Regions from separate parts of the Shewanella sp. 5_MG-2023 genome, predicted to be linked through region 2. Evidence: predicted binding sites of a transcription regulator. Region 2 holds the regulator's gene; each other region holds the start of a gene.
The links. The regulator sigma-54, encoded in region 2, starts transcription at its own class of promoters, with help from an activator protein. The targets are predictions, from matches to a motif close to GTTGGCACGNNNNTNGNNT.
Positions count from the first base shown of each region.

Region 1: a site for sigma-54 is predicted at 1,772-1,790, ahead of Q4557_RS01055 (TorF family putative porin). Genes of this name have one in related genera too.
Region 3: a site for sigma-54 is predicted at 1,978-1,996, ahead of Q4557_RS18555 (LruC domain-containing protein). Genes of this name have one in related genera too.
Region 4: a site for sigma-54 is predicted at 1,580-1,598, ahead of flgB (flagellar basal body rod protein FlgB). Genes of this name have one in related genera too.

Region 1 is NZ_JAUORC010000002.1:18,827-22,043, reverse strand. Features, by position in the region: gene Q4557_RS01070 (hypothetical protein) at 1-188, shown strand, start outside; gene Q4557_RS01065 (response regulator) at 276-1,073, shown strand; gene Q4557_RS01060 (HU family DNA-binding protein) at 1,315-1,587, shown strand; gene Q4557_RS01055 (TorF family putative porin) at 1,877-2,566, shown strand; gene Q4557_RS01050 (PA3496 family putative envelope integrity protein) at 2,871-3,047, shown strand; gene Q4557_RS01045 (hypothetical protein) at 3,112-3,217, opposite strand, start outside.
Region 2 is NZ_JAUORC010000027.1:5,572-8,788, forward strand. Features, by position in the region: gene rapZ (RNase adapter RapZ) at 1-407, opposite strand, end outside; gene ptsN (PTS IIA-like nitrogen regulatory protein PtsN) at 404-847, opposite strand; gene hpf (ribosome hibernation promoting factor) at 850-1,137, opposite strand; gene Q4557_RS15605 (RNA polymerase factor sigma-54) at 1,161-2,645, opposite strand; gene lptB (LPS export ABC transporter ATP-binding protein) at 2,780-3,217, opposite strand, start outside.
Region 3 is NZ_JAUORC010000041.1:15,731-18,947, reverse strand. Features, by position in the region: gene Q4557_RS18555 (LruC domain-containing protein) at 1-1,936, opposite strand, end outside.
Region 4 is NZ_JAUORC010000035.1:34,252-37,468, forward strand. Features, by position in the region: gene Q4557_RS17700 (chemotaxis protein CheV) at 1-507, shown strand, start outside; gene Q4557_RS17705 (protein-glutamate O-methyltransferase CheR) at 649-1,488, shown strand; gene flgB (flagellar basal body rod protein FlgB) at 1,632-2,030, shown strand; gene flgC (flagellar basal body rod protein FlgC) at 2,033-2,449, shown strand; gene flgD (flagellar hook assembly protein FlgD) at 2,474-3,217, shown strand, end outside.

The DNA of each region.
Region 1 (3,217 bases), on a different contig from region 2:
CGATATTAGCACTGTCTACCACTGCTATTATCGCCTATCAAATCACTCCTGAAGATGTAAAAGTGGTGTTCAATGGCTTTAATATCCCTATTCCTGCCATTGCTGCGGTACTATTTTCACTGCTGGTGTTTCAATACTGGGTGGCATTTTGTAAAGAAACAGCGATTTATTTGAAGCCCAAAAGTTAACAAAGGCGCCCTGCTGACTATATTCATCCCTTAGCATAAGTTAACATGCGCCCATAAAACTCAGATCGAATAATAAGAAGCTATATAATGAGCCATTTATCGCCCAGTGAATTATCCATTTTGCTAGTTGAACCATCTGATGTTCAGAGAAAAATAATTATTTCACGCCTGCAACAAGAAGGCGTACATAGCATACAAACCGCCGCTAATCTTGCTCAAGCTAAAGAGATTATTGTTCGACACACGCCAGATCTCATTGTCAGCGCTTTACACTTTACTGACGGTGAAGCGACTGAACTACTCAGTTTTATTAAACAAAACTCTGACTATCAAGATATTCAATTTATGTTGGTATCCAGTGAATGTCGCCGTGAGCAACTGGAAATATTTAGGCAATCTGGAGCCGTCGCGATTTTACCTAAGCCTTTCGATGCCGATCATTTGGCCACAGCACTGAATTCCACTATTGATTTAATCAGTAATGACGAACTGGACCTAAGCCATTTTGATGTTCAGGATATTCGCACTTTAGTGGTTGATGATAGCCGCATGGCGCGAAACATTATCAAACGAACTATTACTAATTTAGGTATTCGGATGATAAGCGAGGCAACTGATGGCGCTGAAGCTATCGAATTAATGCAACAGCAAATGTTTGATTTAGTAATCACCGATTACAATATGCCAAGTGTTGATGGACTGGCATTGACCCAATATATACGCCACCAAAGCCAGCAGTCTCATGTGCCGATTTTGATGGTGTCATCAGAAGCTAACGATACCCACCTAAGCAACGTATCAAGCGCAGGTGTTAATGCGCTATGTGATAAACCCTTTGAACCTAAGTTAGTGAAGCAACTCCTGTATCAACTGTTAGAAGATTGATAGCTAACAAATTTTTGTAGGCCAAAGTTCAAAATGAGCAGCAACAAATCAATAAACTTGATAAAAACGGCAGAAGCAGTTAATTCACTCAGCCGAGTTTAAGCTAACTAGATCACTAAAAAGTTACTTATTTGCAATATAGCAGCACATTTATCAGATAAAATGCTTTCAAAGCCTTATGGCTTATGGCATGTTAATCTAGTTCTAAATAAATACATCTATGGAAAGCAGAGAATACAACATGAACAAAAGTGAATTAATTGCAAAAATTGCAGAAAATGCTGAGTTAACAAAAGCTGAAGCGGGTCGTGCACTAAAGTCTTTTGAAGAAGCGGTAACTGAAGCCATGAAAAACGGCGACAAGATTTCTATCGTAGGTTTTGGTTCTTTCGAAACATCAGTTCGTGCTGCACGTACAGGTCGTAACCCACAAACCGGCCAAGAGATCCAAATTGCTGAAGCAACAGTACCTAAGTTTAAAGCAGGTAAAACGCTAAAAAATAGTGTTAACTAAAAACCGCTAAAACGATAAAACCTCCTTTTTTGGAGGTTTTTTTATGTCTTTTTTTTGCATAAATAAGTAAAAACAACACTTAAACTGCACAATTAAAGTGCAACTACGCATCATTAAGTAGCAACATAAATGCAACATAAATGTGCAGTAATTTTTAAGCTATTGATTAATTTAACTTTATAAACATGGCACATCATTAGCAACACGTACCTCAGATAAAACAACATTTAGCGTCGACCCGACTTTATGCAAGATGCTAATTGAATAATAAAACTTTGAGGGAATGAAAATGAAAAAATCTCTGTATCAAGCTATTGCGCTATCAACAGGTTTACTTTTAAGCACTACAGCTTTAGCTGAAGTCACGGGTAATATTGGCGCGACGTCAGACTATATTTGGCGTGGTGTGTCACAAACTAGTGGTGCTGCGGTTCAGGGGGGCATTGATTATGGCCATGAGTCAGGTTTCTATGTCGGTGGTTGGGCATCAAATGTAGATTTTGGTGACGGCACCTCTTATGAGCTTGATGTGTATGCCGGTTTCGGTGGTGACATTACAGAAGACTTAAGCTACGACATTAACTACCTTTATTACGCTTACCCAGATTCACCGGGCAGTGTTGATTTTGGTGAAGTAACAGTTGGTCTCGCGTGGAAATGGTTAGATGTCGCATACTCTTACACAGTCAATGGCGGTGATGATATTGCTGAAAGCCCATTAGATTCAAAAGATATGATGTATGCTCAAGCTAACCTGACTTTTCCATTAACTGAAAAAGTGTCACTGGGTTTCCATTATGGTTACTCAAACGGTGATGTAATCACCAGCTGGTACGGCACTGATAGCTATTCTGAGTACAACGTATCACTAAGCACTGATACTGATTTCGGTACTATCTCGTTCATGGCAACAGATACTGATTTAGAAGATGATGATGCTAAAATTGTTCTTGGTTACTCATATAGCTTCGATCTATAACCATCAAAAGTATTAAATGATGTTAGCTATTTAATCTAAATTATTAAAAAATCAAAAAACGTCACCTTAGGGTGGCGTTTTTTATTGCTCTGAGCCTCAAAATCCTCACCACAGAAGTGCGCATTTTTTTTATTAGCTGCTACATTCAAATTATGAGGTTATTTTTCTGCTGCCTAGCAAATTATTGCTCAGCAATAAAGTAGCAATATTGTGCTCACGGTTTCAAGCCGTTCAGGCTGTGATTACCGTTTATGTAAAGCCATTAATTATGCTTTACGAGTACCACCCATGTGAGGATAAAGTGATGGCTAATATTACTGAGACTATCCCAAATGATACTGAAATCGAGGCAATGGTTTCACCAAAAAATCAACGCTCCGCTGAAATTATTGAACGTAAAAGGCAGGTTAAGCGGCGCTTAGATGATTATCTAGAACAAGCTGAATTGCGAAAAAGCTTAGGGGAAGATGACTTCTTTTAACCCAGTTCCTTGTCCGGGCTCATCAGGCCAATAGTTTTTATAAGCTTAAAGCTTCACTTTAAGATTAAGACTTTAATAAGTATGCAAGACCATTGCACTCTAAATAAATTGAACAGGCTGGGTAAATCATTTTGCCGCAGTCTGTGATAATGAGTGCATTACCGCCCCTT
Region 2 (3,217 bases):
GTGTCGATATAGTGATCAACCATTTTGGCTATGGGTTCGAGTAACCGCCCCTCAAGCTTAATGGCTTCTTGTAACGAAATTTGATTCTTAGACAGTGGGTGTAATCGGCGGGTCTCACTAAAACGCTTCAGTAACACTTTATCGTTGGCGTTTAAAAAGAAACTGGTAATGCTGGTATCGTCAGACAGTAAAGCAATTTGCTCTTTGAGTACTTTGCCTTGCTCTTCGATATTACGCACATCGACGCTAATGGCGACAAGCTCGTTACTATCTTTAAGCTGTTCAAGCAGGCTGCCAATCAGTGGCAGTGGCAGGTTATCAACACAGTAATAACCTAAATCTTCAAGCACTCTCAGTGCGACTGATTTTCCTGAACCTGAACGTCCCGATACGATGACAAGTTTCATGCAGTAATAACCTGATAAAGTTCTGTAGCGTCATGACTCTTTCGAAGTCGTTTAAGTATCAATTTATCACTGAGTTTCTCTGCCATGCTAGATAATGTGCTTAGGTGTTGCTGGCACTGATCTGCAGGTACAAGAAGCGCAAATAAAATATCTACAGGTTGCTTGTCTATGGCATCAAAGGCGATTGGCTCTTCGCATTTGATTAAAATAGCAATGGGTTCTTCGATATTATCTAAGCGCCCATGTGGAATTGCTATGCCATTTCCTATACCTGTACTGCCCATTTTTTCACGCGCTATTAGACTTTCAAAAATAGCCTGTGAAGAAAGGGTTGGGTACTGGGCAGCCATTAAATTGCTGATTAATTCCAGTACCTTTTTCTTACTGCCCGGAGTGGCACAGGTAGTGCACGCCGGCTGCAGGATGGTACGAAGTTCCATCGTTAATGCTTAGTGAGTTTCTCTTTATGTTTAATTACCTGACGGTCTAGCTTATCTATCAGGGCGTCTATTGCCACATACATATCAGCGTTACGCGATACAGCAAACACTTCACCGCCTTTTAGGTGCAGTTTGGCTTCGGCAATCTGTTGTAGCTTTTGAACATCGAGCACAACGTGAACATTATTGATCTGTTCGAAGTGTCGTTCAAGCTTTGAAAATTTTGTTTGCACGTATTCCCGTAAAGATTGAGTTATTTCAATATGGTTTCCAGTCAGGTTAATTTGCATAGGTCATCCTCCAATAACAAAAGTTATAAGCTTTTGCGTTGGTTTGAGGGAGGGATGAGCATTGCCTCTCGATATTTGGCTATCGTACGTCGAGCAACGTTAATCCCTTGTTCAGCCAATAGTGTCGCCATTTTACTATCACTAAGAGGCTTTTTCGGGTTTTCTGCAGCTACGAGCTTTTTAATAAATGCGCGAATTGCTGTAGAAGAGCATTCTCCACCATCATCGGTACTTACATGGCTTGAGAAAAAATATTTTAGTTCAAAAAGTCCACGGGGGGTATGCATGTATTTTTGGGTCGTGACCCGTGAAATGGTCGACTCGTGCATTTCAACCGCTTCAGCAATATCATTGAGCACCATCGGCTTCATGGCTTCTTCACCGAACTCAAAGAAACCTTGCTGAAATTGTACGATACAGTTAGCCACTTTTAGTAAGGTTTCATTACGGCTATCGATGCTTTTGATAAACCATTTGGCTTCTTGTAAATGACCACGAATAAATTGGCTGTCAGCTTGGCTTGAACCGCCTTTGGCCATAGCTGCATATTGCTGATTAACGCCAATTTTAGGCATGTTATCGGGATTTAGCTCGACCACCCAGCGACCATTCTTTTTAAGTACAGTAACATCAGGAATGACGTACTCATCTTTAATGGGGGTAATTTGCAAGCCTGGACGTGGATTGAGCGTTTGAATAAATTCAATGGCTTCACGTAAATCATCTTCTTTAAGCTTGGTTTTACGCATCAGTAACCTAAAGTCACGACCGGCGATTAAATCAAGATGATCTTTAATCAGTAACTTAACATTATCTATGCAAGGAATTTCATTAGGGTATTGGCCTAATTGAATTAATAGACACTCACTTAAATCTCGCGCTGCAATGCCGACGGGATCGAAGTGTTGTACCCGTTTAAGTACAGCTTCAACTTCATCGAGTTCGATATCGTCAGTGCCTAAGGATTGCAAAATGTCTTCAACGCTCTGGGTGAGGTAACCGCGCTCATCAATGGCATCAATAATGGCGGTTGCAATCACTAAGTCATTTTCAGAAAAGGGAGTGAGGTTTTTTTGCCATTCAAGATGCTCATACAAGCCTTCACTGGTTTCGCCTTGAAACGGCATATCATTACCGCTCGATACTGCGCCAGAGCCAGAAGTCGGCGAGGCGGTATACACCTCATCCCATGTGGTATCCATAGGGAGTTCTTCAGGCATAGAATCTTTAGTGAGCGATTCAGTGGTATCAACCGTTGAGGTGTCTTTTTCTATGGTGACTTGGCTATTATCACTAAAATCGGTGTCAGTTTGCAGGGCGTTTTCTTTTACGGGCTCTTTGGCTTTAGTGAATTCGTCTTCAAGCTCTAATAGCGGGTTTGAATCAAGTGCTTGTTGAATTTCTTGCTGTAGCTCCAATGAGGAAAGTTGCAATAAGCGAATCGCTTGTTGCAACTGTGGGGTCATGGTTAAGTGTTGACCCATTTTGAGTTGGAGTGAGGCTTTCATGTACCGCTTGTCCCTAATTGAATTACATCATCGCGACGAACAGTGTGGGCGCTAGTTTATGATCCTAGAAAAATAGACTAGATTAAGGTTTGTTGTTGGCCGCGAATGCCATACTAAAAACTGAATAGTGCTAACTATAGCTTGAATTGTTCACCTAAGTATACCGACCTAACTTGCTGATTGACTAAGATCTCAGCAGGTGTTCCTTCAGCAATCAAGTTTCCGTGACTCACAATATATGCTCGCTCACACACATCAAGTGTTTCACGGACATTATGGTCGGTAATTAGCACCCCTAAACCACGGCTTTTAAGTTGTTGAATAATTTTCTTGATGTCGATTACTGAGATAGGATCTACCCCTGCAAAAGGTTCATCTAATAAAATAAACTTAGGATTTGCCGCTAATGCGCGTGCAATTTCAACTCGGCGACGCTCGCCTCCCGATAACGCCATACCTTGGCTATCACGGATATGAGTTATGTTAAATTCTTCTAATAAATGTTCCAGTTCTTCAATGCGCTGCTCATTTGATAAGCTTTTGCGAGTTTGAAGCACTGCCATTATATTATC
Region 3 (3,217 bases), on a different contig from region 2:
GATGGATCTCTAATTTACGTCCTGGGTTTTTGCCATCAGTAATATTCTTAGCCGCTAGGCTATGATCCGTACCTGGAGTGGCAAAAATGAATGGGTCATAGGGGAACTCAGGCATATCATCAACATGTACCGCATCAACAAACGGCACTGTCATTTGCCATGTTGCGCGGTATTGGGTGCCGCAACCCGGTTCAGTTCTGAAATATTGACAGCCATTACCCGCACTGACGTGTTGCCATAAGTCTTCAGTAAATAACAGCACCGCATTGGTTTGCCCGTCTTCAAGTGGTGAGCTGGTCTGCTTAACCCCTTGGGCGCTCCACTCAATGGCTGACTCTTGCACATTGCCGCGGCCAATATCATGTAATTGCACCGCAAAGCCATTGTGATACCAAGCGCCCATTGCCACTAATTGCGCATCAAAGCCCACGCGACGAACCATGTCATTTTTACTGTATTGGCTAATACGTAACTGCATCACCACATCGTTCATATCAAAGTCACCTTGAAAAGGGTATAAATCCTCATAAGCTAACGTGGTGTATTCTGACGATGAGGGGTAATAGCTGATAGTGATGCCGGTTTCAGTGACAGTGATTGGATAATCTTCCACTTCACCATCACTGACACCACCGGTTGGTAATAAGCTGGCCTCTGAGCTCAAACGAAAACGTGACCAGGTTGCGCCAGTTTTAGCCCAATTAGGTACGTTAATCGTCACAGTTGATGTGCCGCTACTCACTGAGCGGGCAATAATCACTTGGTCTTCACTATCAAACTGACCATCTTGGCCCCAATCAATCCAGCCGTTAATATAAGCACCATCCCCTTCTACTGTGATTAATAACACCGCCTCTTCACCCACTTCAAAACCGGTTGGCATGCTGATACCATCTTCATCATCAATACCATCACTTTCATCATCAGATAACGGCGCAGGATAACCGTCGGACTCATTATCAATAACACTGCCTAATGACATGCCGGCAACCATATTATGGCGGGCACCATTTGAATCAATTAGGGTACCGTAACTGTCTGGCGCATCACCAAAATCAACATTGTCTCCCACTGGCACTTCTGCTAATGCACAACGAGCACCATCATTTGAAGAAGATGACGGCCCGTATGAAAACAACTCTGCGGTAGGGTTATCACTTTCAACGTTGACCTTATACACATTGCCATCGCCGTTGTTACTTAAATAAAGGTTGCCATTAGGGTCAAAAAACTGCGCTCCAAAGGTAAAGCTACCACTGCTTTTAGTAATAACGGTTGCTAAGGTTTCAGCGGCACCTGTTGCAGGGTCAATCTTGAGTAATTTGCCTGTGCTGCCGTTAGTCACTGCGTATAAAAAGCCGTTGCTTGGATGAAAGGCAAAATCTGTTACGTTGTAAGTGGCATTGGTTTTACTGCCTGGGACAATGTTCATTGGGTGATTATTGCCATCTAACGGCACAGTAAATAAGCCTTGGTTTTTACGGTAGCCGTACCAAACGTTTTCATTGATGGCGACATCACCTACGTAGAAGTTACCCGCTGCAGCAGCTGAGCTGTCTTTTACGATCGTTAGTGGCTCAACTTGGTAATCTTCACCCACCTTACCCACAGTGCCATGCTGATAATCCCAGCCATAAAGGTAATTATCTGTGTAGCTGAAACCAACACCATTAAATCCTTTGGTCAGTCCCATATCAGACGACAATACCGAATAACTACCGGTACCAAGTTCAACTCCAAAGGTTTTTGGAATGCCTGCTGGCGTTTGAATGATGAATGCTTCGGTAGGACAGGCGTTGAATGGCTCAGCGGCATTGGTATTAGCACTGAACAAAGCCATGCTAGTACCAATAGCAATACTGCTTAAACCAAGAATATTGATGATTTGAGAGTGAAGTGGTTTCACGTTAACTATTGTTGTGTTTAATGTTTGCATATTGGCATCTCGCTATTCGTTATCAGGATGTACTGGGGATAATGCATAGTGGATGCCAACCTTTATTACCATTTAAATACAATGGCTTACATTAAAGGCAAGATTATATCTCAATGCTAAAATGCATTCTGCAACGCATTCTGAATTTGAGAGTTTGTGATTTTAAAGGTTGAGAATGCTTTGAATTAGTTCGATATGTATTGTTCCAAACTTTGTTTGGATTAACGTCGTGGCTTTTCTTTCTGTATTTCCAAACTCCGTTTGGATGTAAATCATGGGTTTTCGTCAACAGCAGATTCATGTGGCTGATGTACACTATTGTTTCAAACTACGTTTGGATTAAGATCGTGGGTTTTCCACCCACACCCGACCAAAAGGGTATCAACAGCAATACCCTCTTGGATCACCCTGCCGCCCCAACGAAAAATGCTGAAAAGCGCATGTTTTCAAGGGGGATTGATCCAGCTTTGGACTTCGTTTGTTGCTAACTTCGGACCCTGTTTATTATAAAGAGTGAAAATGCTAACGCTTCCGACGGGCTCTGAAGTAAATGGATTTACAAATGTCACGATGGCAGGGATGCCAAAGAGTGACCGTGGCCCAACGAAAGCTAGCTTGGCATCCATGCCTAGTTCACGGCCTTTTCTCAATGTCCTCAATTCATATTAAGCATAGTAGGTTGTGAATCTAGTTAGTTACAAACATGGTCAAATCGAAGCGGTGACAATTCGGGTGTAAGCGCGGCTGTGACCGTCCATGACATGGACGTCATGGCCGAGCTTTCAGGGACGAACTTGCAGCGTGTCACAGTCGTGCTTGCACATAAGGTCGCTCTTTCACATCTGACCCATAGGGATTTGGGAAATGTCATGATAATGTCGGGAACATTATTGACCATGTGATCGCGACATTCCGTTCATCCTGAACATCCCAGCGGCAGGCAATGGATTAGATTGAAGTAATGGACTTAGATAAGCTAGCCAACAAAAACTAAGTAAAACATTGAACTAGGCTCATAAGTTATATTAAGGTAGAACCACTTAAGGACAGAGTTAGCTAACCTCGAACGCAATCTTCGAGCACGCCATTTAGGGAAGAAAAAGCCATTAAATAATGATGTGCCTATCAACTCCCTTATAAAGTTTACTCTGACCACACTAGTTAAGGAGTTTTCATGGGTAGCATACATAATTACTATTTAGTTGGGTTCATGCTCTTATCCGCAATTTTAAATGCATTCATAGAAAATGAGAGTATCGGAATAAAGTTACTTTGCTTACT
Region 4 (3,217 bases), on a different contig from region 2:
ATCGAAGGTGAATTGGTTGAGATTTTAGATGTTGAAAAAATTCTTGATGAAATATCACCAGTAAAAACGGAATTAAGCCAAGCTGCCAGTGATGCTATTACCATTGATAAAGAGCAGCATTACCATATTATGGTGATTGATGACTCTGCAGTTGCTCGTAAGCAAATTATCCGTTCATTATCGTCATTGAACCTGCAAATTGACACCGCTATTGATGGTAAAGATGCCTTAGAGAAATTAAAAGCGATTGCCACTGAGATGGATAATGTTGCCGATGAAATTCCACTGATTATTTCAGACATTGAAATGCCAGAAATGGATGGCTATACCTTAACGGCGGAAATTCGCGACGATCCAAAACTTAAAGATATTAAAGTGGTGCTGCATACTTCATTAAGTGGCGTGTTTAATCAGGCCATGGTTGAAAAGGTCGGCGCAAACGACTTTATCGCTAAGTTTAATCCCGATGAGTTAGCGTCAGCGGTCAACAAACATCTCATTTTATAATAATTCAATCTACAACCTAGGGCTGATGATTCACCATAGATTGTAGATTTCACGTTTGTTACCAAGCGCTCGGTAACCAAACAAAGCGGCGGCTTTAGATTGCAAACAATGTAAAGCGCCTCTTTAAAATAGGATGTAAAAGTGCCGAACAAATCACTTGCTGAAGCAGAATATAATCAGTTTAAGCTTTTTTTAGAGCAACACAGTGGCATTGTATTAGGTGACAACAAGCAATATTTAGTAAAAAGTCGCTTAGCGCCTTTAATGGGCAAGCATGATTTGCCCTCATTATCGGAAGTGGTTAAGCGCTCAATGAAGCCAATGGAGCGGCATTTACGGGCGGAAGTGATTGACGCGATGACCACAAATGAAACTCTGTGGTTTAGAGACAAATACCCGTTTGAATTACTTCATGATGCTTTATTACCTGAATATAGCCGCTTAGGTCGGCCGTTAAAAATATGGTCAGCCGCTTGCTCGTCAGGGCAGGAGCCCTATTCATTGGCAATGACTATTTTAGAGTATCAGCAGCGTAAGCCGGGGGCATTGCCTGGTAGCGCGACGATCCAAGCCACCGATTTATCACCTTCAATGCTAGCACGTTGTAAAAAGGCCGAATATGACAGCTTAGCCTTAGCCCGTGGGCTATCAGATGAGCGAAAGCGACAATTTTTTGATCCAATGCCGTCAGGTCATATGAAAGTGAAAGATAATGTTCAGCGGTTAGTGAATTTTAGAAGTCATAACCTGCTTGAAAGTTATAGCTTATTGGGTAAGTTCGATATTATCTTTTGTCGTAATGTGTTGATTTATTTTTCTCCAGAGGCAAAAGCTAAAATTTTGCGGCAATTTGCTGCCGCCCTTAATCCCAATGGGATTTTATTTTTAGGGGCGTCAGAATCTATCTCAGGTTTAAGTGATGAATTTACGATGGTGCGTTGTAACCCAGGGATTTACTATCAAAAGAAAAATATATTGTAAGTTTATGAATTAATATGTTTTTAGTTAATAAAATGCCGACTTACGTCGGCATTTTTCATTTTTATCCTTTCTCATCTTAAAACCGCAATATTTTGGCATAAGGTTTGCTTTGTTAGTGACAGTTAGCTGATGGAGGCAATTTTATGGCGATTAATTTTGAAAATGGTTTAGGGGTACATCAATACTCGTTGGGCATACGTGCTCAAAGGGCTGAAGTGCTATCTAGTAATATCGCCAATGCCAATACCCCGGGTTACAAAGCCCGTGATGTAGACTTTGCCTCTGCCATGAATAGCGCCCGCTCTCATCAGCAAGGGCTGCAAATGAGTCAAACAACTGACAAGCACTTTGACCTTAAAGCGTTAAGCCAAGAGCATGTGCAGTTTCGGGTGCCAAATCAGCCAGACACAGGTGACGGTAATACGGTGGATATGCAAGAAGAGCAATCTGCATTTATGCAAAACTCTTTGGAATATCAAATGTCACTGGGCTTTCTTGAAAGTAAGTTTTCTGGCATGCGTAAAGCCATTAGAGGTGATTAATTATGAGTCTTTTTAATATTTTTAATGTGTCAGGCTCGGGTATGTCTGCGCAATCGGTGCGCTTAAATACCACCGCCAGTAATATTGCTAATGCCAACACAGTATCAAGCAGTGTCGGTGAGACCTATAGAGCTCGTCATCCTATTTTTGAGGCTGAAATGGCCAAAGCCAGTCATCAGCAAAATAGTTCTCATAGTGTCAGTGTTAAAGGCGTTGTAGAAAGCGATAAACCGTTATTAAAAGAATTCTCACCTAATCATCCAATGGCTGATAACGATGGGTTTATTTATAAACCCAATGTCAATGTGATGGAAGAAATGGCCGATATGATTTCTGCTTCTCGGTCATATCAAATGAATGTTCAAGTGGCTGATGCCGCCAAATCAATGTTGCAGCAAACGCTTCGTATGGGTAAGTAATATGAATTTAGTTGGAGGTAAACAATGAGCCTCGTTAATCCTTACAGTAGTCAGTCATTACCGCAGTTGCAGACGTCTACCACGGCTTCCACCGTCTCCACTAATTCAGTGGCGACAAACTCACAAACTACACAGGTATCAGACAGTAGCTTTTTAGATAGCCTAACTGCTGCGCAATCAGCTAGCACCACCGAAACTGGTGAAGCTAAAAGCCAAGAGCTAACCCAATCGGATTTCTTTGCGCTTTTGAGTCAACAGCTGTCAATGCAGGACCCGTTTAAACCTGTTGAAAACGATCAGATGATCGCACAAATGGCGTCCTTCGCGACCGTTGATGGTATTGCCAACTTAAATGCTGAAATTTTGAATTTGAACAGTGTGATGAGCTCAAGTCAGGCATTACAAGCCTCGGGCTTAGTGGGGCAAAAGGTGCTCATTCCATCAGATATTGGCCATGTCTCAGAAGAAAACCCAGTCATTAACGGTGTCATTAGTACGCCACAGCCAATCGATACCATTACCGTCACCATTGAAGACGAGTCAGGCCAAGTGATTAAAACCTTTGAGGTTGATGGCTCTGCAGGCGGCAACATTGATGTCAGCTGGGATGGCCTTGATAAAGATGGCGAACCCGTAGAAGAAGGCATGTATGCCATTAAAGCTAACGGTAAAGTTGATGGCAACGCCGAAGATTTAGCGGTTTCAACTTATGCCCATGTCACTAGTGTGTCTTTAGGCAGTGTCGCCAGCGGTCCGATCCTTAACCTC